One region of the Shewanella sp. KCT genome, then DNA from elsewhere that is predicted to be linked to it. Evidence: predicted binding sites of a transcription regulator. Region 1 holds the regulator's gene; the other holds the start of a gene.
What was found. Region 1 encodes ArgR, which controls arginine synthesis, uptake and breakdown. Its sites were predicted from a motif close to ANTGAATANNTATTCANT; they were not measured.
Positions count from the first base shown of each region.

Region 2: argA (amino-acid N-acetyltransferase) is a predicted target of ArgR. The motif match lies at 6,157-6,174, and genes of this name have one in related genera.

Region 1 is NZ_LVDJ01000004.1:12,190-24,472, reverse strand. It holds gene AYI87_RS07120 (methyl-accepting chemotaxis protein) at 1-1,846, shown strand, start outside; gene AYI87_RS07115 (DUF3718 domain-containing protein) at 1,961-2,353, opposite strand; gene folA (type 3 dihydrofolate reductase) at 2,439-2,921, opposite strand; gene AYI87_RS07105 (threonine/serine exporter family protein) at 2,962-3,432, opposite strand; gene AYI87_RS07100 (threonine/serine exporter ThrE family protein) at 3,429-4,190, opposite strand; gene cgtA (Obg family GTPase CgtA) at 4,226-5,389, opposite strand; gene rpmA (50S ribosomal protein L27) at 5,606-5,860, opposite strand; gene rplU (50S ribosomal protein L21) at 5,876-6,187, opposite strand; gene ispB (octaprenyl diphosphate synthase) at 6,463-7,434, shown strand; gene mdh (malate dehydrogenase) at 7,568-8,503, opposite strand; gene argR (transcriptional regulator ArgR) at 8,811-9,281, shown strand; gene AYI87_RS07065 (cupin domain-containing protein) at 9,479-9,937, shown strand; gene AYI87_RS07060 (Dyp-type peroxidase) at 10,081-11,025, opposite strand; gene AYI87_RS07055 (ABC transporter ATP-binding protein) at 11,212-12,240, opposite strand; gene AYI87_RS07050 (ABC transporter permease) at 12,242-12,283, opposite strand, start outside.
Region 2 is NZ_LVDJ01000005.1:298,893-311,175, forward strand. It holds gene AYI87_RS09925 (alpha/beta hydrolase family protein) at 69-2,033, opposite strand; gene slmA (nucleoid occlusion factor SlmA) at 2,183-2,776, opposite strand; gene dut (dUTP diphosphatase) at 2,906-3,364, opposite strand; gene coaBC (bifunctional phosphopantothenoylcysteine decarboxylase/phosphopantothenate--cysteine ligase CoaBC) at 3,361-4,557, opposite strand; gene radC (RadC family protein) at 4,693-5,370, shown strand; gene rpmB (50S ribosomal protein L28) at 5,494-5,730, shown strand; gene rpmG (50S ribosomal protein L33) at 5,737-5,910, shown strand; gene argA (amino-acid N-acetyltransferase) at 6,238-7,560, shown strand; gene AYI87_RS09965 (hypothetical protein) at 7,747-8,286, shown strand; gene rarD (EamA family transporter RarD) at 8,257-9,144, opposite strand; gene AYI87_RS09975 (thioesterase family protein) at 9,301-9,765, opposite strand; gene recQ (DNA helicase RecQ) at 10,004-11,836, shown strand; gene AYI87_RS09985 (tetratricopeptide repeat protein) at 11,948-12,283, opposite strand, start outside.

The DNA of each region.
Region 1 (12,283 bases):
ACTACAGGAAAAACAGCTACTGGTGGCCTTCCATAGCAAGCAATCCAAAGAGCTACCTCAGGTTCGCAGCCAATTCACCAGCCTCAGCAAAGGCTTTATCACAGAGCTGGATCAACTCAATCGCATCATTCAGGGCCACGAGGATAATCTTGGCGGCCAGATCAAGTCACTCAGAGCCAACTACCAGTCGTTCAACGACAACAGCCTCAAGATGATGCAGGCAAGAGAGCAGTCGCTGCAGACTCAGGAGTCTTTGGTCGACAACCTGGAAAATCTCGAAGCTGCCGCCGATGATACCGCATCACTACTACTGGACCTTATCGATCTGGAGACGAGCGAAGATCCCACAGAGCGTGAAATTGCCGCCACGGCCAGTAACATAGACAACAGCTTCAGCAACCTGATCACCAGCAGTTATGACCTGGTCAATGCCAAGGAGAAATCCAAGTACGAGACCATTCTCAAGGAACTGGACTACATCATCAGCGAAGCGCAAAACAAGCTGGAGTATGTAAGCCGTCACTGGGAAGGCGTCATCGACCAAGAGATGCTGGACAATATCAACGCAGAGGCTGGCAAGGTATTTACCATGCTCAACGGCCCGGACTCGATTCTTAAGCGCAAGGGTCAGCAGCTGGATTTTAACCTGCAGGCCAGTCAACTGCTTAATACCGTCGAATCCAACGCCACCGCCGTTAACCAGAGCATGGGCAGCCTGAACAAGGCGATCGAGTCCACCTCGCAAGCCGTAAGCGTCAAGGCGATCGACGAGATCGACAGCGCCAGCTATAAGACCCTAGCACTGGTCCTGATCGCCATCGTCGTCGCCGTGCTGGTGAGTATCGCAGTGATCCGCCCACTTAAGAACTCACTCGATAAGGTCAACAACGCCCTCAATATCCTGGCCTCGGGTAACCTGACTCATAAGCTGGACGACAGCGGCCACGACGAATTTGCCGAGCTGTCGCGCAACTGTAACCGACTGGTAGACAGCCTGCGTACCCTTATCCAAGGGATCCTGGACCGCTCTAACCAACTGGCTGCCGCCGCCGAAGAGACGTCGGCCATTACGGCGCAGACCACAGCAGGCATTCAAGAGCAGAAGAACCAGGTCGATCAGGTGGCAACCGCCACGACCCAGCTCAGCTCAAGCGCCATGCAGGTAAGCACCAGTGCCGACGAGGCCCTGAACCAGATCAGGCAAGCCGATGAAGAGGCGCAGCATATGCGTGCCATCGCCGATGAGAATAAGCGCACCATACTGGCGCTGGCCGACGAAGTCGCCAAAGCGGGACAGGTGATCAACAAGGTTCACTCAGACAGCGCCTCTATCGGCTCGATATTGGATGTGATCCGTGGCATCGCCGAACAGACCAACCTGCTGGCGCTGAACGCCGCCATCGAGGCCGCCAGAGCCGGTGAACAGGGCCGAGGCTTTGCCGTGGTAGCCGACGAGGTTCGCAGCCTGGCATCACGCACTCAAGACTCAACCCAAGAGATCCAGCAGATGATTCAGGTGCTGCAACAGGGTACCCAGGAAGCCGTTTCCGTGATGGAGCTGGGTCGTCAACAGGCTAGCAGCTGTGTCGAGAAGACAGAGCAGGCCAACGTCGCCTTGGAGAGCATCAGCAACGCTGTGCACTATGCCCATGACTCAGGTACTCATATTGCTAATGCGGCCCAGGAGCAGAATTTGGTGAGCCAGCAGGTATCTGAGAAGCTAGAGCATATCGCAGCGATCTCCGAAGAGACGGCCACAGGCGCCGATCAGACGGCACAATCTAGCCATCAGGTGGCCCAGCTTGCCGAAGAGCTCCAGGCCTCTGTGGGCGAGTTTAAGGTGTAAAAGCTAAAGACAAAGCTAAAAAAAAGTTAAAGACATAGTAACGCCTTTAAACAGATACAAAAAACCGGACTTAAGGTCCGGTTTTTTTATGCTTACTCGAAGTGTTCTGGCAAATTAGTTGCCAGCAAGACGTTCCTTGATTGCCGCCGTAATTGGGCTACCGCCGTGACCATTACCCTCGGCCCACTCGACGACGGTCAGACCGTCGGCTTCCTTGACGCTCAACTCTTCGGTAGAGAGGCGCTTGCTCATGAACTCACCCACATCGTTGGCGCCGCTGATCATGGCGAAACGCAGCAGGCTGTTGCCGTCACAGGCCACCCCTTCGTACACGTTACGTAGCTTAACGCGCGCTTCTTTTAATTTCTTACGTAAACGGTTTTTATCGTCTGCCTGAACATAGTTACAGATGTTGGCAACGAGTTGATCGTTGGCTTTAACTGGCGCTGGAACAGTATAAACAGAGGCTGCAATCACCACAGCTAACGTAGTCGGTAAAAAACGCATCGGGTACTCCTATAATATTTATTATTTTTTTCAGTAAGCTATCACTAAAGTGATGCCTAAAGACAACTCGGGGTAACACCATAAGTTAACATTTTTTTGCCAAATTGATAAAGCGATATTCCAAACCTTTATCATTTATGTGAGATTCACTGTCGAGCAGCTGCCAACTGCCATCATCCCACTCCGGGAAATGGGTATCGCCCTCGACATCGAGATTGATCTCGGTCAGATACAGGCGATCCGCCTGAGGCAATAGCTCGGCATAAAGCTGGCCACCGCCAATCACCACCAACTCCTCACAGCCCTGCACCACTTCCTTGGCTTGTTCGAATGAAGTCACGCAGGTCACGCCCTCGATAACCAGATCTTTTTGTCGACTCACCACTAGGTTGTGGCGCCCAGGTAGGGGTCTACCGATGGATTCGAAGGTCTTACGGCCCATGACCATAGGCTTACCTAGGGTCATCTGTTTAAAGTGGCGCAGGTCTTCGGGCAGATGCCAGGGCATCTGATTATCTTTGCCGATAACCCGGTTATTTGCCATCGCGGCAATCATAGCTATTTTCATGGGCTCTCCAACGGTCTTGTGCCGTCTGTAGGGTTAAGAATTAGATCACTGGGCGCGTACGAAAATAAAGCAGACTGGGCATGGCGAGTCCGACAGATAACGCCCCTAAGATGAAGATGGTCTTCAAGCCATTGCTGATCACCTCTGCGGTCAACTCGGGGCTTACCTCAGACTGGGCAGACAGCTGCACCAAGGCGATCACTGTGTTGTAGGCATAGGTTCCCGGGATCATGGGGATAATCGCCGCTACGGCGTACATCAGCGGCGGTGCCAGATGTTTCTTGGCAAAGCCTATGGTTAACACTCCGACCAAGGCCGCCGCGGCAAAGGTACACCACTCTATCGGCATACCGAAATGCAGCAGTAAGGTGCGCAGGCTGTGGCCGAGGGCGCCAGCCAGGGCGCAGTAAGGCAAGAAGCGTTTGGGCACATTGAACACCATGGCGAACCCCACCGCAGGAACAGCCGAGAAGGCCGCATCGTTTAGCAGCTTGAGCAGGAGCTCCATCATAGGAAAAGTCCTCCCAGTTGCATGGCGATGGTGATCCCTATGACGGATGAGACGGTCAACAGGGTGGCGTGTCCCCAACGGGAGATCCCCACGTTAAGGTGCCCCTTCACCATATCCGAGATCGCATTGATCATGGGAAAACCCGGCACCAACATCAGCACGCTGGCGGCCATCGGCAGCTTAGGGGTATCGGTCAGTTGCAGGTGATAGCCCATCTGCGCCACCAAGGTGGTAATAAAGGCGGTCACGGCAAAATTCACCAGCAGGTTGAAATGATGCTTGGCGATGGCCAGACGCACCGACATGCCCACTGATGCCGCCAGTATGGTGATCAATACCGCCATGGTATCGCCACCAAATAAGTGACAGAAGCTGCCACAGGATAGGCCGATCATGGGCACCAGATAGCGCCTCGGATAGCTCTTTGGCTGGATCCGCGAGACACGTTTACGCACCTCGTTGAGGCCGTAGATCCCCTTCTCGGTCAACAGACAGATGCGCTGCAGCTCGCAGATGATGGTCATATTGATGCCATGCTCGCGAATGCGCCGGGTAGTGGTGATACAGCGACCGTGCACCAGGCTGGTCAGCACCAGGGAATTAGAGGAGATGGAGATCTCGACACTGGCGAGACCTAATGCCTGACCCAGGCGCTGACTGATCTCTTCGACGAGGTCGGACTCAGCACCATAGGCCAGTAAGAGTTGAGCAACCCGGACAACCTGCCGGGTAATATCATTTTGAGTATCGGCGTACACAATTCTCTCAGAATGAAAGGGGTAACTTAATAAACTTACCTTTGATAGATGATTTCGACATCATAGTCATCATCATCGAAGTCGTCGTCGAAGTCGTCATCATAGTCTTCGTTGACCACTTCCTGGGTCTTCTGATGATAGTTGTCCCACTTGAACTCGACCTCGGCATCGGGATCTTCCTCGACCTCTGGTGGCAGAGCATCGATAAAGTCCATCAGCTTGAGCGCCAGTTCCTGCGTGCCTTCGCGGTTGTAGGCCGAAATACAGTAGACATCGCCCTGCCAATCCAGCTCTTTGACGATGCGATCGACGCGCTCTTGCAGCTCCTCTTCGAGCAGCAGGTCAGTCTTGTTGAACACCAACCAACGTGGCTTGCTGGCCAGTAGCGGCGAGTGCTTCTCTAGCTCACCCACTATGGCGCGGGCGCTGTCGACTGGATCGCTGCCATCGATAGGCTCGATATCCAGGATATGCAGCAGCACACGGCAACGCTCGAGGTGCTTAAGGAAGCGAATACCCAGGCCAGCCCCTTCGGCGGCGCCTTCGATCAGACCGGGAATATCGGCGATCACAAAGCTTTGGCCATGTCTTGGTGTCACAACCCCTAGGTTAGGCACAAGAGTGGTAAATGGATAATCGGCGACCTTGGGCTTGGCACGAGACACTGAGCGAATAAAGGTCGATTTACCTGCGTTAGGCATACCCAGCAGACCCACATCCGCCAACAGCATCAGCTCGAGTCTCAGGCTACGCACCTCACCCGGCGTCCCTAATGTCTTCTGACGCGGTGCGCGGTTGGTGCTGCTCTTAAAGCGAGTGTTACCCAGGCCATGGAAGCCACCTTTAGCTACCAACAGCTTCTGACCATGGGTCTTGAGATCCCCAAGGGCTTCCTGGGTCTCTTCATCGACGGCGCGGGTCCCGACTGGCACCTTAAGAATAAGATCTTTACCGCCATGACCGGTACAGTCGCGACCACGACCATTCTCGCCACGCTCGGCAAAATGGAAACGCTCGAAACGGTAATCGATCAGGGTGTTGAGGTTTTCATCGGCCTGCAGATAAACACTGCCACCGTCACCACCGTCACCACCATCTGGGCCGCCATCGGGCACATACTTCTCGCGTCGAAAACTAACGCAACCACTACCGCCATCACCAGCTTCGACTCTGATCACGGCTTCATCGACAAACTTCATACCAACTCCAGGCGCCAAACAATAGACCGATTATACTGCCTATCGAAACTTACCGCCAAAAAACAATGATGCAACTGCCCCAGCACACAAGCGGCAGAGACAATATTGGACTGGTGCTGGAGCGATATACAGGCTCTTTCACCAGTAATGATTCTTCATAAACAATAAAGCCCCACCAGAGGCAGGGCTTTAGAAACTAGCTTGGGTAGCTAAGTATTAAGCTTCGATGCTAATGAACTTGCGGTTCTTAGGACCTTTAACTTCGAACTTAACTTTACCGTCAGTTAGTGCAAATAGAGTATGGTCACGACCGATACCTACGTTAACACCTGCGTGGAACTTAGTACCACGTTGACGAACGATGATGTTACCAGCTAGAACTGATTCACCACCGAAACGCTTAACACCAAGACGTTTGCTTTCTGAATCGCGGCCGTTACGAGTAGAACCGCCAGCTTTTTTATGTGCCATTAGTTAGACCCCTTATTAAGCGTTGATAGCTGTAATTTTAACTTCGGTGAACCACTGACGGTGGCCCATCTTCTTGTCGTGGTGCTTACGACGACGGAACTTAACGATAGTTACCTTCTCGCCACGGCCATGGCTGATCACTTCAGCTACAACCTTACCACCTTCAACTAAAGGTGCACCAACGTGTACAGTTTCACCATCTGCAACCAAAAGAACTTGGTCGAATTCGATAGTTTCGCCTGTAGCAACTTCTAATTTTTCTAGACGTACAGTATGGCCTTCAGCAACACGGTGTTGCTTACCACCACTTTGAAAAACAGCGTACATAGCTATTTTACTCCGATATTTCTAGCACGCAGACCCTTTTTGTTTGGCTGGGTGCTATAAAAGCTTTAATGACAATGGTCGCGGAGTTTACGCTAAGTTCGCCTGGCTGACAAGTCCTAATTCACTTTGATCAAAAAAAGATCGGAATTACTCGCACAATACTCTTCTGCTACTGTCAGGCGAGGCATTTTTAGGTAGAATCTAATAATTATAACATTTTCGCCTTAATTTGGGCTGTCTGAATTACCTCGCAACCCTAAAAGTAGAGCCATTATATGGATTTGAATGCCATTCGTCAGCTGGCAGACGCTGATATGAAAGCCGTCGACCAACTTATCTATAAGCAGTTGGAATCGGATGTCGCCCTTATTAATCAACTCGGATTCTACATCATCAATGGCGGCGGCAAACGCATGCGCCCGTTGCTCTCTATCTTGGCCGCCCGCGCCATCGCCTATGAAGGTGAAGCGCATCTCAAACTGGCGGCAATCGTTGAGTTTATCCATACCGCTTCTCTGCTACACGACGACGTGGTCGATGAATCTATGCTTAGGCGCGGCCGGGAAACCGCCAACGCCCTGTTCGGTAACAGCGCCAGCGTATTGGTAGGTGACTTCCTCTATACCCGCTCTTTCCAGATGATGACAGAACTTAAGAGCATGGAGGTGCTTGAAGTGCTCGCCGATGCCACCAACGTACTGGCAGAAGGCGAAGTATTGCAGCTAATGAACTGTAACGACCCAGACACCAGTGAAGAGAGCTACATGCGGGTGATCTACTGCAAGACGGCGAAGCTATTTGAAGCCGCCACCCGTCTGGCAGGCGTGCTGGCCGATAGCAGCATAGAAGTGCAGACTGCACTGGCCGACTATGGCAAGTATCTGGGCACCGCCTTCCAACTCACCGACGACCTACTGGACTATACGGCCGATACCGAGGCCCTGGGTAAGAACATAGGTGACGACCTGGCCGAGGGTAAGCCTACCCTGCCGCTTATCTACGCCATCGCCAACGGCAACGAGCTGGAGCGTCAATTGATTCGCGATGCGATCGAGAAAGGCGACGGCACTGAGCATATCGATACCATATTAAATGCCCTTAAGCAGTGTGGCGCCCTGGACTACACAGAGAAACGCGCTCAGGAAGAAGCAGAGAAGGCGATACGCGCATTAGATATGCTGCCAGATAGTGGCTACAAGCAGGCCCTGATATCGCTGGCGAGAATCGCCGTGGCGCGCGATCACTAAGTTGCAGACTATTAGCTCCTAATCAGCCTTTCGGCCCTCGATACCAAGGTAAAAGTTACCCATAAAAAAATGGAGCCAATCGGCTCCATTTTTATTTAAGGACTAACACTCACACTAACTTAGAGGCTTAGCCTTATTTTACGAAGTCGACACCCAGTGCGATATCGGCTTTAAGCGTGTCTAGCATAGCATCACGTGCGTTAGCTTCGAACTCGCTAACCTCACCATAGGCAAGTACCTGCTCGATACCGTTCTTACCCAGTAGTACAGGTTGCGCGAAGAAGTCAGCATGCTCGCTGCCACCATCGACATAGGCACACTCAACAACGTTAGCTTCGCCCTGTAGGCCGCGAACCAGTGACAGACCGAAACGACATGCCGCCTGACCCATAGACAGAGTCGCGCTACCGCCACCCGCCTTAGCTTCAACCACTTCGGTACCCGCGTTCTGGATACGAGTCGTCAGTGCAGCCACTTCTTCATCAGAGAAGCTTACGCCTTCGACTTGAGACAGTAGTGGCAGAATAGTCACGCCGCTGTGTCCACCGATAACATTCACTTTAACGTCGGCAACGTTCAGACCTTTCGCTTCGGCAACGAAAGTTTCAGAGCGGATAACGTCAAGGGTAGTCACACCGAACAGACGGTTCTTGTCGTATACACCGGCAGCCTTCAGTACTTCTGCAGCGATAGCGACAGTAGTGTTAACTGGGTTAGTGATGATACCGATCAGCGCCTTAGGGCAAGTTGCGGCACACTTCTCAACCAGGTTTCTTACGATACCCGCGTTGATGTTGAATAGATCTGAACGATCCATGCCTGGCTTACGTGCAACACCGGCAGAGATCAGTACCACGTCGGCACCTTCCAGCGCTGGCGTTGGATCTTCACCCGCAAAACCCTTAACTTCTACAGCAGTCGGGATGTGGCTTAGGTCAACGGCAACACCAGGAGTGACTGGCGCGATATCATAAAGGGATAGTTTTGAACCGGCAGGCAGTTGAGTTTTGAGTAGTAGGGCAAGAGCCTGGCCAATACCACCGGCGGCACCAAGTACAGCAACTTTCATAGTTATCTCCGTTAATTCTTGGATATTATGTGATATAGATCTAGATTTACCGATGGCGCAACATTACTGGAATCACGGTAAAAATTCAATTATCCCTTAGTCGTGTGGCCAGATAATTTCAATTTCTCCCAGCCCACTGCCATTTACAGGCCATTTAAGATATACTGCCCAGCCTTGCCTGTTAGCCTTTGCCTCCAAGAACCCTCTGCAAATCTGAATTTTTATTCACACAATCCGAATAACGCTTGACTGATGGCGCAAAAATATTCAAAATAAGCCAGTTTTTTGAATATAAGAATAATTCGATATGCAAGCCAATAAAAATCAAGACGAACTTGTAAAGACCTTTAAGGCTATCTTGAAAGAGGAGCGTTTTGGCTCCCAGAGCGAGATAGTCAACGCCCTGCAGTCCGAGGGCTTCAACAACATTAACCAATCCAAAGTCTCACGCATGCTGAGCAAGTTTGGCGCCGTGCGCACCCGCAACGCCAAGCAGGAGATGGTCTACTGCCTGCCCGCCGAGCTTGGGGTCCCGACGGCCGGCAGCCCACTGAAGAACTTAGTACTGGATGTCGACCATAACCAATCTATGATAGTGGTCAGAACCAGCCCAGGTGCGGCCCAGCTGATCGCCAGACTACTGGACTCCATAGGTAAGCCAGAAGGCATTCTTGGCACCATCGCCGGTGACGATACCATCTTTATCTGCCCTTCCAACATTCAGGAAGTGGACAAGACACTCGAGACCGTCAAGTCGCTATTTAACTACGCCGATTAATCCGCTTCTCAAGGATGGCCTAGGCCGTCCTCTCAAGAGACACCCTTTAGCCAGTTTGGGCAAAGGGTGTTTTTTTATCTAAGTTTTGACTTGGTTTAACCTAGGTTTAATCACGCTCAAATTGAATACTGTATATCTGATAGGATACACTGAGTTTAAACCATCCCCCTCTGTCACCCGATGGTTAAGGACCCGAGATGAATAACAATAAGATAATCAATATCGACAACCTTTGCTGGGAATCTTGGCAACACTCAGATCGATACGCCAGCCATCAGAAACATATCGGCGATGCCGCCGGTTGTCAGCAGATCGGCGTCACCATGGAACGACTGGAGCCCGGCAAGCTCTCCTCCGTCGCCCACTATCACACCAAGGAAGAGGAACACCTCTACGCGCTGCAAGGCGAAGCCACCTTATATATCGACGGCGAGCCTCACCCCTTTAAGCAGGGCGACTATATCTGTTTTACCGCCAACTCAGGCATCGCCCATACCCTGAAAAACGAATCCGAAGCCGACTTCCTGTTTCTGGTGCTGGGCAATCGCGATCCCCATGATGTGGTGGTGTACCCAGAGCACAATAAGGTGCAGGTGCGCTCCATCGATGAGATCTATGCCAAGCGTCCCACCAACTACTGGGATCCCGACCGTTAAGTCACCGTTAAGCGGGCACAAAAAAACACACCTTAGGGTGTGTTTTTTATTAAGTTAGCGTCTAGCAGCTAGACGTTGGTCACTTTGAGGAGCTCACATCGAGAGACTCATATTAAGCGACTGATTAAGAGAGCCGCTTTGCCTTAATCCTCGAACTCTGCCTCTCGCTCCATGAAATCAAGCGACGGGGCAAAGAATGCAGAGCCTGTCAGTGCCTGGGTAAAGTGCATCAGGTGATCGTGATTCCCCTCGCCGTCGCCATGGACCATGCTGCTCAGCATCTTCTCGAAATGTACCGAGTTGCGACAGACTGAGATAAACATCAGCCCCTGCTCCTTCATCGACCCGTAAGGCATACTCTGGCGCAGGATCTCCATCGACTTGCCGTCGGCATCCTTCAGATTGACCCGCTTGATGTGGCTGGTAAGCGGCTTGTCCTCAGAGGCATACTCGATATTGTCTATCTTGGTACGGCCTATGATATCTTCCTGCTTCTTCTGCGGCAGACGGTTCCACTTACTAAGGTTATGGGCAAACTTCTGCACATGAATATAGCTGCCACCACGGAAATACTCGTCTTCGTCGCCCACCAAGGCCACATCCTGACGATGACGCCCCTTAGGGTTCTCTGTGCCGTCGACAAATCCAGTTAGATCCCGGGTATCCATAAACTGGAATCCCCTCTCCTCATCCACCAACTCAACCAAATCTTCAAACATCTGACACACCTCGTTGGCCACCAGATGCAAGATATCGTAACGATCGCAGCGCAGATGCACGAAGAGATCATACTCATGGGCCGGTGCATCGCGGTTGTCGGCATGCATAGCCGGGAAAGGCTTGAGCTGTGAAGGACGACACCCTGGATACAGGCTATCCCAGTAGTTGGCACCTATGGCCACGAAACCGTTGAAGGCGCTGTCGGCATACTGGTCGGCCAATTCATAGATATACTGAGCGACATTGGCGACGCAGGGACGCAGCTGAGACTCGACGCCGTCGTTGGCGTTGAACATCAGATACACGCTATGTAAATTTCCTTCGGCACACACACCCAGCTGTTCACGTGGCATAACCAGACTATCCATAAATAAACCTACCTTTCGTCAGTCTCAATTTCGGCGTTATTATCCGAAACTTTAGCGATAATTAGTATTACACAACCCACAAACCGTTAAAGCGAAACGTCATTTACCGGCTAGATTAACTTTTTTTTAGGTTGGCAACCATAGCCAGACGCAAATGCCCTTCACAAAAATGTTACATAGGCCAGCTTAGAAGAGCACCGCCGGATGAGGCGTCACCGACAGGCCAACCTTCTGCCCAGGGCTAAAATGATGCAGGGGCGAGCGCACTGCCAATATCTCCTCGCCAATTAAGATGCTGTAGTGGCACAGATTACCGAGGAAGCGCCGCGCTATTATAGTGCCCTCACCTTTCTCATCTTCTGCCATCTGCAGCTGCTCCGGGCGCAGCAGGAGTTCACCACGATAGCCGGCGGCTTTGACCAAATCGCTACTGCTTTGTACTTCACCCAGCAGGGTCTGTAACCGGGCCCTATCTTTCACCTCACAGCTAAGATAATTCACCTGACCGAGGAACTCCGCCACATACTTATCCGCTGGCTCGGCGTAGAGGGTCTCAGCACTGCCATATTGAGCTATGGCGCCATCCTTGAAGAGCGCCAGCTTATCGGCGAACACGAACGCCTCATCCTTACTATGGGTCACGAACACGGCGCTTACCCCGCGCTGCTTTAAGATCTCGCGGATCTCCACCATCATCTCGCCGCGCACCTTAGCGTCGATATTAGAAAAGGGCTCATCGAGTAGCAAGAGTTCTGGCTCATAGGCGAGCGCCCTTGCAATCGACACCCGCTGCTGCTGCCCCCCCGAGAGTTCGTGAGGATAACGGCCCCCTAGGCCCTCTAGCTTCACCAGCGCCAGCATCTCACCCAGCCTCGCCTGTCTGGCAGACTTATCCAAGCCTTTCACCCCGAACAAGATATTCTCGGCCACAGTCAGGTGAGGAAACAGAGCGTAGTCTTGGAAAATCATCCCGACCTCTCGCCGCTCGCTGGGCACAAACGTCTCGGGTCCAGAGAGCAGTCGGCCATTGATGCTGATACGCCCTTGGGAGATAGGCTGCAGCCCGGCAATCGCCTTGAGGAGCGTGGTCTTGCCACAGCCGCTTGGGCCGAGCAGGGCGGCAATTTCTCCCTGATGCAGCACAAGATCTAAGCCGCGCAGAATCGTCAGCCCCTGATAATCGCTGTGAACCTGTTCTATGGTAAGTGTCGACATATTAGTTACCTTGCTCCAAGGAGCGATTGAGATAAATAAGCGG
Region 2 (12,283 bases), on a different contig from region 1:
CCCAGAATTACTAGGGGATTAACAAAAAAGCCGATTGTGGCAATCGGCTTTTAGGGTTTTTAAGAGGTTTAGAGCTTAAGGTTGTCTTTGAGGAAGCTCATCATCTGACGATAGTATTTCGCCCTATGTTCATCGTTATAGAAGCCGTGGCCCTCATCGTCCATGACCAGTTTCTGATAAGGGTAGTTGTGTTTCTTGAGCCCCTCTTCAAGCGCTTCGAGCTGTTCGATTGGCGCTCGCTCATCTTCACCGCCGTGCACCAGCAGCAAGTTGACCTTAAGCTTATCGACGTTCTTGCTGGGTGACATCTGCTCAAGCATGGCTTCGTTTTCACCCAGTACCTGCTTCAGGTAACGTTCACCCGCGCGGCGGCCCTGTACGTCCCCTTCGCTGAACATCAGCTCGAGATCATAGACACCGGCGAAGCCTATGGCGCACTTAAAGAGATCCGGTGCCAGGATTGGACTCTGTAGCGCCGAGTAGCCACCGAAACTGCCGCCGACAATACAGATCCTCTCTTTGTCGACTATGCCTTGTTCTATGACATATTTGGTGGCATCGATAATATCGTACTGGATCTCTGTGCCCCATTTCTGGTGGCCAGCATGTTCAAATGCAGAGCCGTAACCACCCGAACCGCGGAAGTTTACCTGCAGCACGGCGGCGCCTTGACTGGCGATCAACTGGTTCTGATCATCAAAGCCCCACCAGTCTCTTGGACCGTGAGGACCGCCGTGAGGATTGACCACGAGCGGCAGATTCTTGGCCTCTTTCCCATAGGGCAGTGTGAGGTATCCGCTGATCACCTTACCGTCTCTGGCGGTGAAGCTTATTGGCTTCATCTCGGCCATCTTATCGGGATCTAACCATTTCTTTTGTGAGACTAGATATTCAAGTTTCTTGCTGGTGGCATCGAATATGTAGTAGTCGCCAGGATTTCTATCGTTGAAAGCCTTGATGATCAGTTTGCTCATGTCGTTGGTCTGGCTGACGAGATGAACTTGATGGCCAGGCAGTGCGGTGAGTAGCTGTTTCAGTGTGGTGGCCAGTTTTTCATCATTATCGACAAACTCATAGGTAGGATAGCCATTTTCATATTCTACGGCGTAGAGTTGCTTGTTGACGCGGTTGATCCAAACATTGCTAGGATCGACCACCTTGTCCTGGCTAATAAGCTGCTTCTTACCGTTCTTGATATCGACTAAATAGACCCCTTTAGGTTTACCGTTTTCGCTGCCGAGTACATAGACACTGTTCTCATCATCACCGAAGGCGATAGGAGTAATATCATCGAGATTTAAATTCAGCTTATCTGTGTCTACCCATTCATCGTCTTTGCGGTAATAGAGCTGGGAACTGACGTAGTCGCGGGTACCACTGACAAAGCGAACTTCGCCATCATGATCCGGCAGAAATCGAGCGTAGGAGATAGGTGAGGTCGCAATTTTTCTACGTGTTCCCTTGTAGACATCGACTCTATAAACCTGCTGAAGATTCTCCATTGTGTTTGCGCTGCCGGAACCCCAAGGGAGCGCTTGGATGAGCATGTAGCGATCATCTTCAGGCATAGGATCGAGAATATAGGCTGTGGCTTGTATCGCTGTATTTTTCTTGATGCGAGAACCCGTTTGTTGCTCACCGCCTTTATAACCGAAAAGATAGGTTGGCTTGGAACCATCGGCATTGACAGCCATCAGCTCACCATAATAGATGGGATGGTCGCTCCAGCCTTTTAGGTATTCCTTAGCCAGCACGACACGCTCATTGTTAACCCAAACGTATTGCCCTACCTGGGCGTTGTCCGGAAAGCGAACCACATTGGTCGGTTTCTTGGTTTTGGCGTCCAGAATCATCAGCATATGCTTACCTTCGTGGGAGGTGATGGCGCTGAGGTAGTCTCCGTCGGGGGAGATCTGCACGTTAGAAAATTCGGCTGAGCGGCTAAAAAGCTCGGTAATATCTTTGTTTGAAGCCGTGGCTTGGCTACTGATAAGGCAGAGGCAGGCTAAACTAAACGACTGAATTAGTTTCATATAACATCCTTGTACGCACAATTGTTATAGAGTTTTTGTGGGTTTGTTGCGCTAAGGAGGGTAAAACAACGGATTTACGAGTGCAATACTTTTGTCTAGAAAAACACGGCGACCCGTGTATTACAGGTCGCTGTTTTTATTGATATTAGTCAACTCTGAAGTAGCTGCTGCTGAATAAACTGCCACTGCTCGGCGAAGTGTTCGGTGGGCTTGTTTTTGAAGTCGCTGCGCACGAATTGGGCGATGCGGCCTTCGGCCACGGCCAGCAGCAGGTTAGCCAGGATTGCCTCGTCCAGGTTAAAGCCTTTGCCTTCTCTCAGGGTCTTCTCTCTGAGGATCTGTTTCAGGTGAGTCTCAACCTTGGAGAAGATCTGGCTGGTACGGTTACGCAGTCGCTCATTCTCTCCCAATAGGGCGTCACCGTTGAGGACGCGGGAGATCCCTGGGTTGCGCTCGGCAAATACCAGCAAGAGTTGCAGCAGCAACTGACAGCGTCTCATGGTGTCCTTCTCTTCATCCATGATGAGATTGATGCGCGACAACAGCGATTCTTCGATAAAGTCGATCAGCCCCTCGAACATTCTCGCCTTGCTGGGAAAGTGGCGATAGAGCGCCGCCTCAGATACGCCCACCTCGGCGGCAAGTTTTGCCGTGGTGATTCGTTGACCGGGACTGGTTTCTAGCATGGTGGCCAGACATTGAAGAATATGTTCGCGTCGGTTGATTTTAGGGCTTGCAGCCATCTAAGTATCCTTTACTTAATTACTACAGGAGCCGATGGGCAGGCGCTGCCCATGACTCTCTAATTATTCTTTGCGGCGTGTCGATGTGTGAGTGCCGTGTTATCGAGAATTTGGCTAATAGGTACCTAATTATCGAGTACCCGAGTGGCCGAAACCGCCTTCGCCTCGATCTGAGGTGTCGAATTCGTCGACCAATTTAAATTCGGCTTGTACCACAGGCACAAACACGAGTTGCGCCAGGCGATCGCCAATCTCCAAGGTGAAGGGTTCGCTGCTGCGGTTCCAGCAAGAGACCATCAGGGGGCCCTGATAGTCAGAGTCGATAAGACCGACCAGATTGCCGAGCACTATGCCATGTTTGTGGCCCATGCCGGAGCGCGGCAGGATGACGGCCGCCAGGCTGGGATCGGCAACATGCACGGCGATCCCGGTTGGGATCAGTTGGGTTTCGCCCGGCTGAATCACCATGGTGGTCTCTATCATGGCACGCAGATCCATGCCTGCACTGCCCGGTGTCGCGTAGGCGGGAAGCGGAAACTGCGAGCCGATGCGAGAATCGAGGATCTTGAGTTCTATGGGCGTCTTCATGCTGTCTTCATCTGCTGTGCGATTAAGGTGAGTAGTTGTTTCGCCAGGGTGTATTTATCTGTGGCGGGCAGGGCGTGCTCGCCTCCTTGCCAGAAGACCTTCAAGGCATTGCTATCGCTGTTAAAGCCGATGGCCGGGTCGGATACGTCATTGGCGGCGATCATATTCAGTTTCTTGCGGGTCAACTTGTCTTTGGCGTAATGGTCTACATCCTGGGTCTCGGCGGCAAATCCTACCGTGAATGGACGTACCTCATGGGTCGCGACCGTGGCTAAGATATCAGGATTGCGTACAAGCGCAAGTGACATCTCTGTGGCAGATTTCTTAATTTTCTCGTCGGCAATATCCGCGGTGCGATAGTCGCAGACCGCGGCGCAGCCGATAAAGATATCGCTGTGGTGTACCTGCTGCATCACGGCGTCGAGCATCTCCTGGGTCGAGGCGACGTTGAGGCGATTGACATTCATCGGCGTCTCGAGATTAACCGGCCCGGAGACCAGGGTCACCTTGGCGCCCATCTCGGCCGCCGCGCGTGCCAGGGCAAAGCCCATCTTGCCCGAGCTGTGATTAGAGATGTAACGCACGGGGTCGATTGCTTCGCGGGTTGGGCCCGCCGTCAGCAGTATCGATATTCCCTGAAGCAGCTTTGGCGCAAAGAAGTGTTCGACGCGCTCGGCGATCACCAGAGGCTCCTCCATTCGGCCTGGGCCAACTTCGCCACAGGCCTGACTACCCGAAGCCGGTCCCCAGATGGTGAGGCCGCGTTTTCTCAGGTTATCCAGATTGTCCTGGGTGGCGACGTTGCGATACATCTGCTGATTCATCGCCGGGCAGAGCACTACAGGCGCTTCTGTGGCCAGGCAGGTGGTGGTGATCAACTCATCGGCCATGCCGGCATTGATGCGGGCGATCAGGTTGGCGGTTGCCGGGGCGATCAACACTAAGTCGGCCCAGCGGGCGAGTTCGATATGGCCCATGGCGGCTTCGGCCGCCGGGTCTAACAGGTCGGTGGCAATGGGATGGCCCGATAGCGCCTGCAGGGTCAGCGGCGTGATAAATTCCTGCGCGCTTTGGCTCATGACGACACGCACATCTGCGCCGCGTTCTTTCAGGCGGCGGACCAGATCGGCAGACTTATAGGCAGCAATGCCGCCGCCAATTCCCAGCAATATCTTTTTATTGGTTAGACTCATGTTGATCACTAATCGCGTTTAATTTTGCCCGCTAACCATACCACAATCCTGCTGAGGTTGAGGATACAAGTTTTTAAAAACTAGACCATACTCTAAAGCCTAGGTGTGCAGATGGCGCCGAGACAAGGAGTGTTTATGGCAATCAAAGATTGGCCTCAGGGAGAGGGGCCCAGAGAAAAACTGCTGCGCAGTGGTGTCGCGCAGCTCTCCGATGCCGAGTTGCTGGCGGTGCTGCTCAGAAACGGCCTTAAGGGTCAAAGCGCCGTGTCTCTGGCCAGAGTCATGTTAACCCACTTCGGTGGCCTCAGAGCGCTCTTTAGCGCCTCCTTGAGTGAGCTGTGTTATATTCAGGGGATCGGTCCGGTAAAGTATGCCCAACTGCAGGCTGCCATCGAGTTAAGCAAGCGGATCGCGCAAGAAAATCTACAAAGAGGAAAGATTTTGTCAGATCCTGATTTAACTCGGGACTATTTAATGAGACAATTGGCGGATCGTGCCTACGAAGTGTTTGCCATCTTATTGCTCGATAGTCAGCATAGGGTGATTCAGTTCGTCGAATTGTTCCGTGGCACCATAGATTCAGCCTCGGTTTATCCGCGAGAAGTGGTAAGCCTAGTGCTTGAGAAAAAAGCCGCAGCGGTAATTGTGTGCCACAACCATCCCTCGGGGGTGGCTGAGCCCAGTCATGCTGATCGGCGAATTACTGAGCGATTGAAATACGCGTTGGCGACTATAGATGTTTCGCTGCTAGACCATATGGTTGTGGGCGATCGTGAGATAGTTTCGTTTGCAGAGAGGGGATGGATAGATTGAATATCCCTTGATCTTTGATTTTAGATCCTGTATAAAATGCGCCCTCTTTGTGTGCCTCGGGCGACGGCCATATTCGAGGTACATTAATGCTCGAGCGTTAAATTGTTTTTGGAGAAGATTGACATGTCAAGAGTATGCCAAGTTACTGGCAAGAAGCCGATGGTTGGTAACAACCGTTCGCACGCTAAGAACGCGACTCGTCGTCGTTTTTTACCTAACCTACAGAACCATCGTTTCTGGTTAGAAGACGAAAAGCGTTTCGTACAGCTACGTGTATCTACTAAAGGTATGCGTATTATCGATAAGAAAGGTATCGAAGTTGTTGTTGCTGAACTTCGTGCCCGCGGCGAGAAGGTGTAATAAACCATGGCTAAAGCTAAAGGTAACCGTGAGAAGATCAAGCTAGTTTCTAGCGCTAAAACAGGTCACTTCTACACGACTGAGAAAAACAAGCGTAACATGCCTGAAAAGATGGAGATCAAGAAATTTGATCCCGTTATCCGTCAGCACGTTATCTACAAAGAAGCGAAAATCAAGTAATTCTTGATTCACGTTTTTTTGGAAAAAGCCCCTCATTGCAGGGGCTTTTTTTTGCCCTAAATATATCCCCATGGCGTTGGCCAGCTCTCTCCAATTCTTTAGATAAATTCCCAGGCGATAGCCCTGCGGGTCTACGGATTCCGATCTCTACCTAAGCCTCTGATCTTAATCTATTCTGCTATGCTTAATCAGATTGTCTCGTTGTGATGAAAAAATATCACTTCCGATGACAACAAATGCTTTTAATGTGAATTTAAATGCAATAAAATTGGCTTGTTATTCGTCTGGTGACAATATTGTCACATATTTATTGTTGAGGTTACGCGGGTGCGCACTACTGAGTTAGTCGAGGGGTTTCGTCATTCTGCTTCCTATGTGAATGCACACAGGGGCAAGACATTTGTGGTCATGTTGGGCGGTGAGGCGCTGGCGCAGAGTCAGTTTCGCTCCATCATCAACGATATCGCCCTGCTTCACAGCCTGGGGATCAAGATAGTTCTGGTGCATGGTGCCAGGCCGCAAATCGATGAGGCCCTGGCCGCGCATAATCTCTCCCCTGAGTATTACAACGGGGTGCGCATTAGCGATGAAGAGTCCTTCCGAGTGATCAAGCAGGTGGTGGGCGGTCTGCAGCTGGACATCACCGCGCGCCTGTCGATGAGCCTGAGCAATACCCCGATGCAAGGGGCGCAGATCAACGTGGTTAGCGGTAACTTCGTGATAGCCCAGCCCTTAGGGGTCGACAACGGCGTTGACTACTGCCTGAGTGGCAAGGTGAGACGCATAGATGTGGCGGGCCTCAGACGTCAGCTGGACAATCATGGCATAGTGCTCCTGGGGCCGGTGGCGGCCTCTGTGACCGGCGAGTGTTTTAATCTGACCGCCGAAGAGGTCGCGACTCAGATCGCGGTGAAGCTCAAGGCCGACAAGATGATAGGTTTCAGCGCCAAGGAGGGGATACTCGACAGTAACGGCGAGGTGATCGCCGAGCTGATGCCGACCGATGCCCAGCGCATCTTGTCTGAGCTGACCGATGAAGACAACTGGTGTGTGGGCACTCGGGCCTTCTTGCAGGCCAGTATAGACGCCTGTCGTAACGGTGTGGCTCGCTGCCACTTCGTCAGCTATCTCGATGATGGCGCCCTTTTGCAAGAGCTGTTCTCCCGTGATGGTATTGGTACCCAGATAGTCACCGAGAGCGCCGAGCGCCTGCGCAGAGCCACCATTGCCGATATCGGTGGTGTTTTGGATCTCATCCGCCCGCTGGAGCAAGCTGGGGTCTTGGTGCGCCGCTCACGTGAGCAGCTGGAGATGGAGATAGAGCAGTTTATGCTGATCGAGCGTGATGGTTTGGTGATCGGCTGTGCCGCCCTCTATCCCTTCGAGGAGGACAATGCCGGAGAGTTTGCCTGCCTGGTAGTGCATCCCGATTATCGTGATGCCGACCGCGGTAGCATCTTGCTGAAGAACATCATAGGTCAGGCCAAGGTGCGTGGTTATGCCCGCCTGTTTGCGCTGACGACCCGCAGCATTCACTGGTTCCTCGAGCATGGCTTTCAGATCGTCGAGGTCGATGCCCTGCCAAACAAGAAGAAGCAGCTGTATAACTATCAGCGCAAATCGAAGATTCTCGCCTTAGATCTGCAATAAGGCTAAACCCGTCCGATGAAAGAGGCCACCCTTGGGGTGGTCTTTTTGTGTGTCCAAGTTAACTCACAGTAACGACTCTTGACATAATATGTCGATAGCACCACACTCAAGTTATCGGTTCATGTTAGGGTTGGGCTCAGGGATGATCTGCCTGTATGCCCAAATGTTTCAAGAGGATATTTAGAGATGGATACTCAAGTCTTTCAACTCACAACCTTAGATTCGGCAACCAGTGGGATCTTCCTGTCTATGCTGCTGGGGGTCGCCTTGGTGCTAGTGCTACTGATGGTGAAGCCCTTACCTAAGAAGGCAAAATATGCCTCTGCTGGGATGGTGATCGCCGTATTGGGCCTGCTCTCCTGGATGTTTTACAAGGCTCATGATACCAGCGTTCGCCTTACTTCAAGCACTATGCTGGTGGATATTCCCCTCTACCGGGTCGAGTTACCGCGTCAAAGCCTGGTGCCGGCTGAGGCTAAAATCGTCAGCTTGGGAGGAGATGACGCGCTTAAACTGAGCTATCGCAGCAACGGCGTGGGCATGCCGGGTTATTCGCTGGGGTGGTTTAAGCTGGCAGATGCCAGCGACAGGACAGATAAGGCCCTACTGTCGGTCACCGGCGACGGCCAGGTATTGGTTTTGCCGACGACCGAGGGCTATCTGTTGATCTTGAGTCTGGAGCAGCCGGAGGCTTTGTTAGCTAGCCTGCTTACGCCGACTCTTTAACGCCAGGTCCAGGGTAAAGATCACCAGGGCGCTCCAGATGAAGGCGAAGGTGATCCCCTTCTCGAGATCGAAGGGCTCGTTAAACAGGCTGACGGCCATGATAAACATGATGCTGGGGCCGATATATTGGAAGAAGCCTAGCATGGACAATGGGATACGCGTAGCGGCGCCGGCAAAGCAGAGCAGGGGAATCGAGGTGACTATCCCAGCCGCCATCAGCAGCAGGTTCATCTGCCAGCTGTTTTCCAGGATGCTGGTGCCATCGAGATTCATCGCCAGATAGAGCAGTGCCACAGGCACTAAGATGGCCGTCTCGACCAGCAGTCCCGTCTTGGCGTCGACATTGACCTTCTTGCGCAGCAAACCATAGATGCCGAACGAGGCGGCGAGCCCCAGGGACACCACAGGAATCGAGCCGAAAGAGATCAATTGGATAAGTACGCCGGCACAGGCCAAAGAGACGGCGGCCCACTGCAGTTTACGCAGGCGTTCCTGCAGGAACACCATGCCCAGCAGCACATTGACCAAAGGGTTGATAAAGTAGCCCAGGCTGGCATCAAGCATATGATCATTGTTGATCGCCCAGATGAACAACAGCCAGTTACCGGCGATCAGAACCGATGTAATAGCTAACACGCCAAGCTGTTTGGGCTGCCGGAACAGGGCGCGCAGCTTGGCGAAACCACCGATAAATTGCATCAAGATCAGCATGAAGACGAAGGACCAGATCACGCGATGCAGCAGGATCTCGGTCGCCGACACATGGTTTAGCAGCTTAAAATAGAGGGGAGCAAAGCCCCAGAGGCAGTAGGCGCAGATGGCGAGCGCTACCCCTTTACGATACTCAATATCGGCCATAGCTTAGGATTTAGAAAAAGTGCGGGAGTGGCATTGTAGGCGTCTAAGCCGCGTGACTCAAGCGGCCATAAGCATTCTTTTCGCGCCTCGCGCTGGAGCAGTCTCTTGTCAGCGCGTCTCACTAAATTGGCGGTAATTTATAGGGGGATTAGCTGGCTAGCCCACCATGTAGGTGCCAGTACCGAAGGCAATATGCGAGCCCTTCTCGTTGTGTAGCTCCATGCGGCAGACTGAGACCCGGTTACCCGCCCTGATCACTGTGCCTGTGCCGGTAAAGATCTCACCGCGCCCCGGCCTGAGATAATCGATACGCAGATCTATGGTGCCTAAGGTTTTTAGGCGCTGCTGCAGATCTTCTAAACACCAGTCGTCCCGGCTAGCCACCAGGCCTGAGAAGGCCGTCAGGCCGCCCACCACATCCAGCACGGTAGCGGTCACGCCGCCGTGGAGGATCTGCTGATGAATGTTGCCTATGAGGTCTTTCTTCATCTTCACCTCGACCTCGACGCCCTGCAGGTCGTAACGCTTGATATCCATCCCCAAGAGGTTATGAAAGGGCACCTTGGTATCGAAGATCTCGGCTACGCTGGCCAGGGTCTGCGCTTGTATGGGCGTCGTCATAGGGGCACTCCTTGTTTTGTCCTACGCTGCTTGCTGGGTACAAGCGGGTTAAGTTTGAGCATTAGTCAACCTAATGGTTAGAGCATTTAATCTATCGCTAATGCACGGCGCGAGGCAAGCCTTCGGATAAAATTTCATCAGTCGATGGGGGGCGAGGGGTAATTAATACTCGGATAGATGAGACAAGCCGAGCCGGCTTGATTAGAATAAGCGGCCAAATTAATGATTACCGAGTGCCATGGACTTAGCCTTAACTTCTCCCGACGTGACCGATAGCGATCCGCTCGCCGCCTGCCTGCAGACGGTGTTTGGTTATCGCACCTTCAGGACGGGTCAGCGTGAGGTGATAGAGCAGGTCTGTGGCGGCCAGGATGCCCTGGTTATCATGCCTACCGGCGGCGGTAAGAGCCTGTGTTATCAGCTGCCGGCACTCGTCTTGCCCGGGCTGACCCTGGTGGTGTCGCCGTTGATCTCCCTGATGAAAGATCAGGTCGATAGTTTGAAGCAGATGGGCGTCGCCGCAGCTTACCTCAACTCGTCGCAGTCGCGGGAAGAGGCGATGACCATCTATCGCCAGCTGCATAACGGCGAGCTCAAGCTGTTGTATGTATCACCCGAGCGCCTGCTGACCGACAGCTTCATCGAGCGCCTGCACAACCTGCCGCTCTCCCTGTTTGCCATCGACGAGGCACACTGTATCTCCCAGTGGGGGCACGACTTCCGCCCCGAATATGCGGCCCTGGGCCAGCTGAAGCAGCTGTTTCCTCGGGTACCCATGATGGCGTTGACGGCCACCGCCGACAAGGCGACGCGGGAGGATATCTGCCAGCGACTGGGCATAGCGCCCTTTGAGCTACTCACCAGCTTCGATCGCCCCAATATTCGATATACCGTGGCGGAGAAGCTCAACGCCGCCAATCAGCTCAGGCAGTTTATCCAGGCGCAGAACGGCAACAGTGGCATCATCTACTGTAGCAGTCGTCGCCGGGTGGATGAGGTGGCCGAGCGTCTACGTATGCAGGGCTATCATGCCGATGCTTATCACGCGGGCAAGACCCAGGAGGAGCGCGCCGATATTCAGGAGCGTTTCCTAAAAGATCAACTAGATATCGTGGTGGCCACCGTGGCCTTTGGCATGGGGATCAACAAGTCCAACGTGCGCTTCGTGGTGCATTACGATATTCCCAAGAGCCTCGAGGCCTATTACCAGGAGACAGGCCGTGCCGGCCGTGATGGACTGGATGCCGAGGCCTTTATGCTGTTCGATCCCGCCGATATCGGACGGGTGCGCCATCTCATCGAGCAGCAGGAGCCGGGTCCGCAGCAACAGGTGGAATACCATAAGCTCAATACCATGGCGGCCTTTGCCGAGGCGCAAACCTGTCGCCGTCAGGTGCTGCTGCATTACTTCGACGAGAGTGCGTCCGAGCCCTGCGGTAACTGTGATATTTGCCTGGACCCTCCTAAGCGGTACGACGGCGTCGAGGATGCCCAGAAGGTGCTCTCCTGCATCTTCCGCCTGCAGCAAAAGTTTGGTGTAAATCATCTTATCGAGGTGCTGCGCGGCTCCAAGGCGGCCTCTGTGGTCGACCGTGGCCATGACAAGTTGTCGACCTGGGGCATAGGCAAGGAGAAGAGCCATGAGTTCTGGCTCAGTATCATACGTCAGATTATTCACCTGGGTTTCGCCAGTCAGGATATCACCAGAGGCTCGGCCATCAAGCTCAATCCCCAGGCGCGGGCCGTGCTCAAGGGGGAGGTGCCGTTGCAGCTCGCCGAGCCGCGTATCAGCATCACCACACATGTGAAGCGTCGCAGCAGTAGCCGGGCGCCAATTAACTATGACAGGAAGTTGTTTGCCCGTCTGAAGCAGCTGCGTCGCAGCCTGGCAGAAGAGTTGGATGTGCCGCCCTATCTGGTGTTTAACGACGCCACGCTGGCGGAGATGGCGGCCATGCTGCCGACCAGCCCCGGCGAGATGCTGGCGGTTAACGGCGTGGGTGAGACCAAGCTGAATCGTTTCGGCGGTGAGTTTCTCGACGAGATCAACGACTACCTCACCCGTAGCTAGTCAATATTCCGCTAATTAAGGCTCGGCTTACAATGACTCTGTATATTCAGGCGCTGCTTGCTATCAGGCTTATTGTACTTGCTACCAGACTTAGTGTACTTGCTACCAGACTTAGTGTGCCTGCTGACCGCTGTATTTACTCAGCTGATCGACACTGGCCCTTTTAACCAGGGAGGAGAGGGTGTCGTGATGCTGCATCACCGCCATCCCCATGTTAACCCGGGCGCCGTTTTGTAGCGGCTCTATGATGGCGCTCAGCTGGCGGGCGATAAGCTGGGCGCCCGCCAGCGAGGTGAAGGGCAGCATGATCAATATCTGATCGGCGCTGGTGCTCAGCAAGATATCCTGCTGGCGGATCTTCTGTGACAAACGGGTCAGTAGCCTGTCGACATCGGCCTTGGCCAGATGGCTGGGATTGATCAGCAAGATGGTGATAGGAAAACCTAT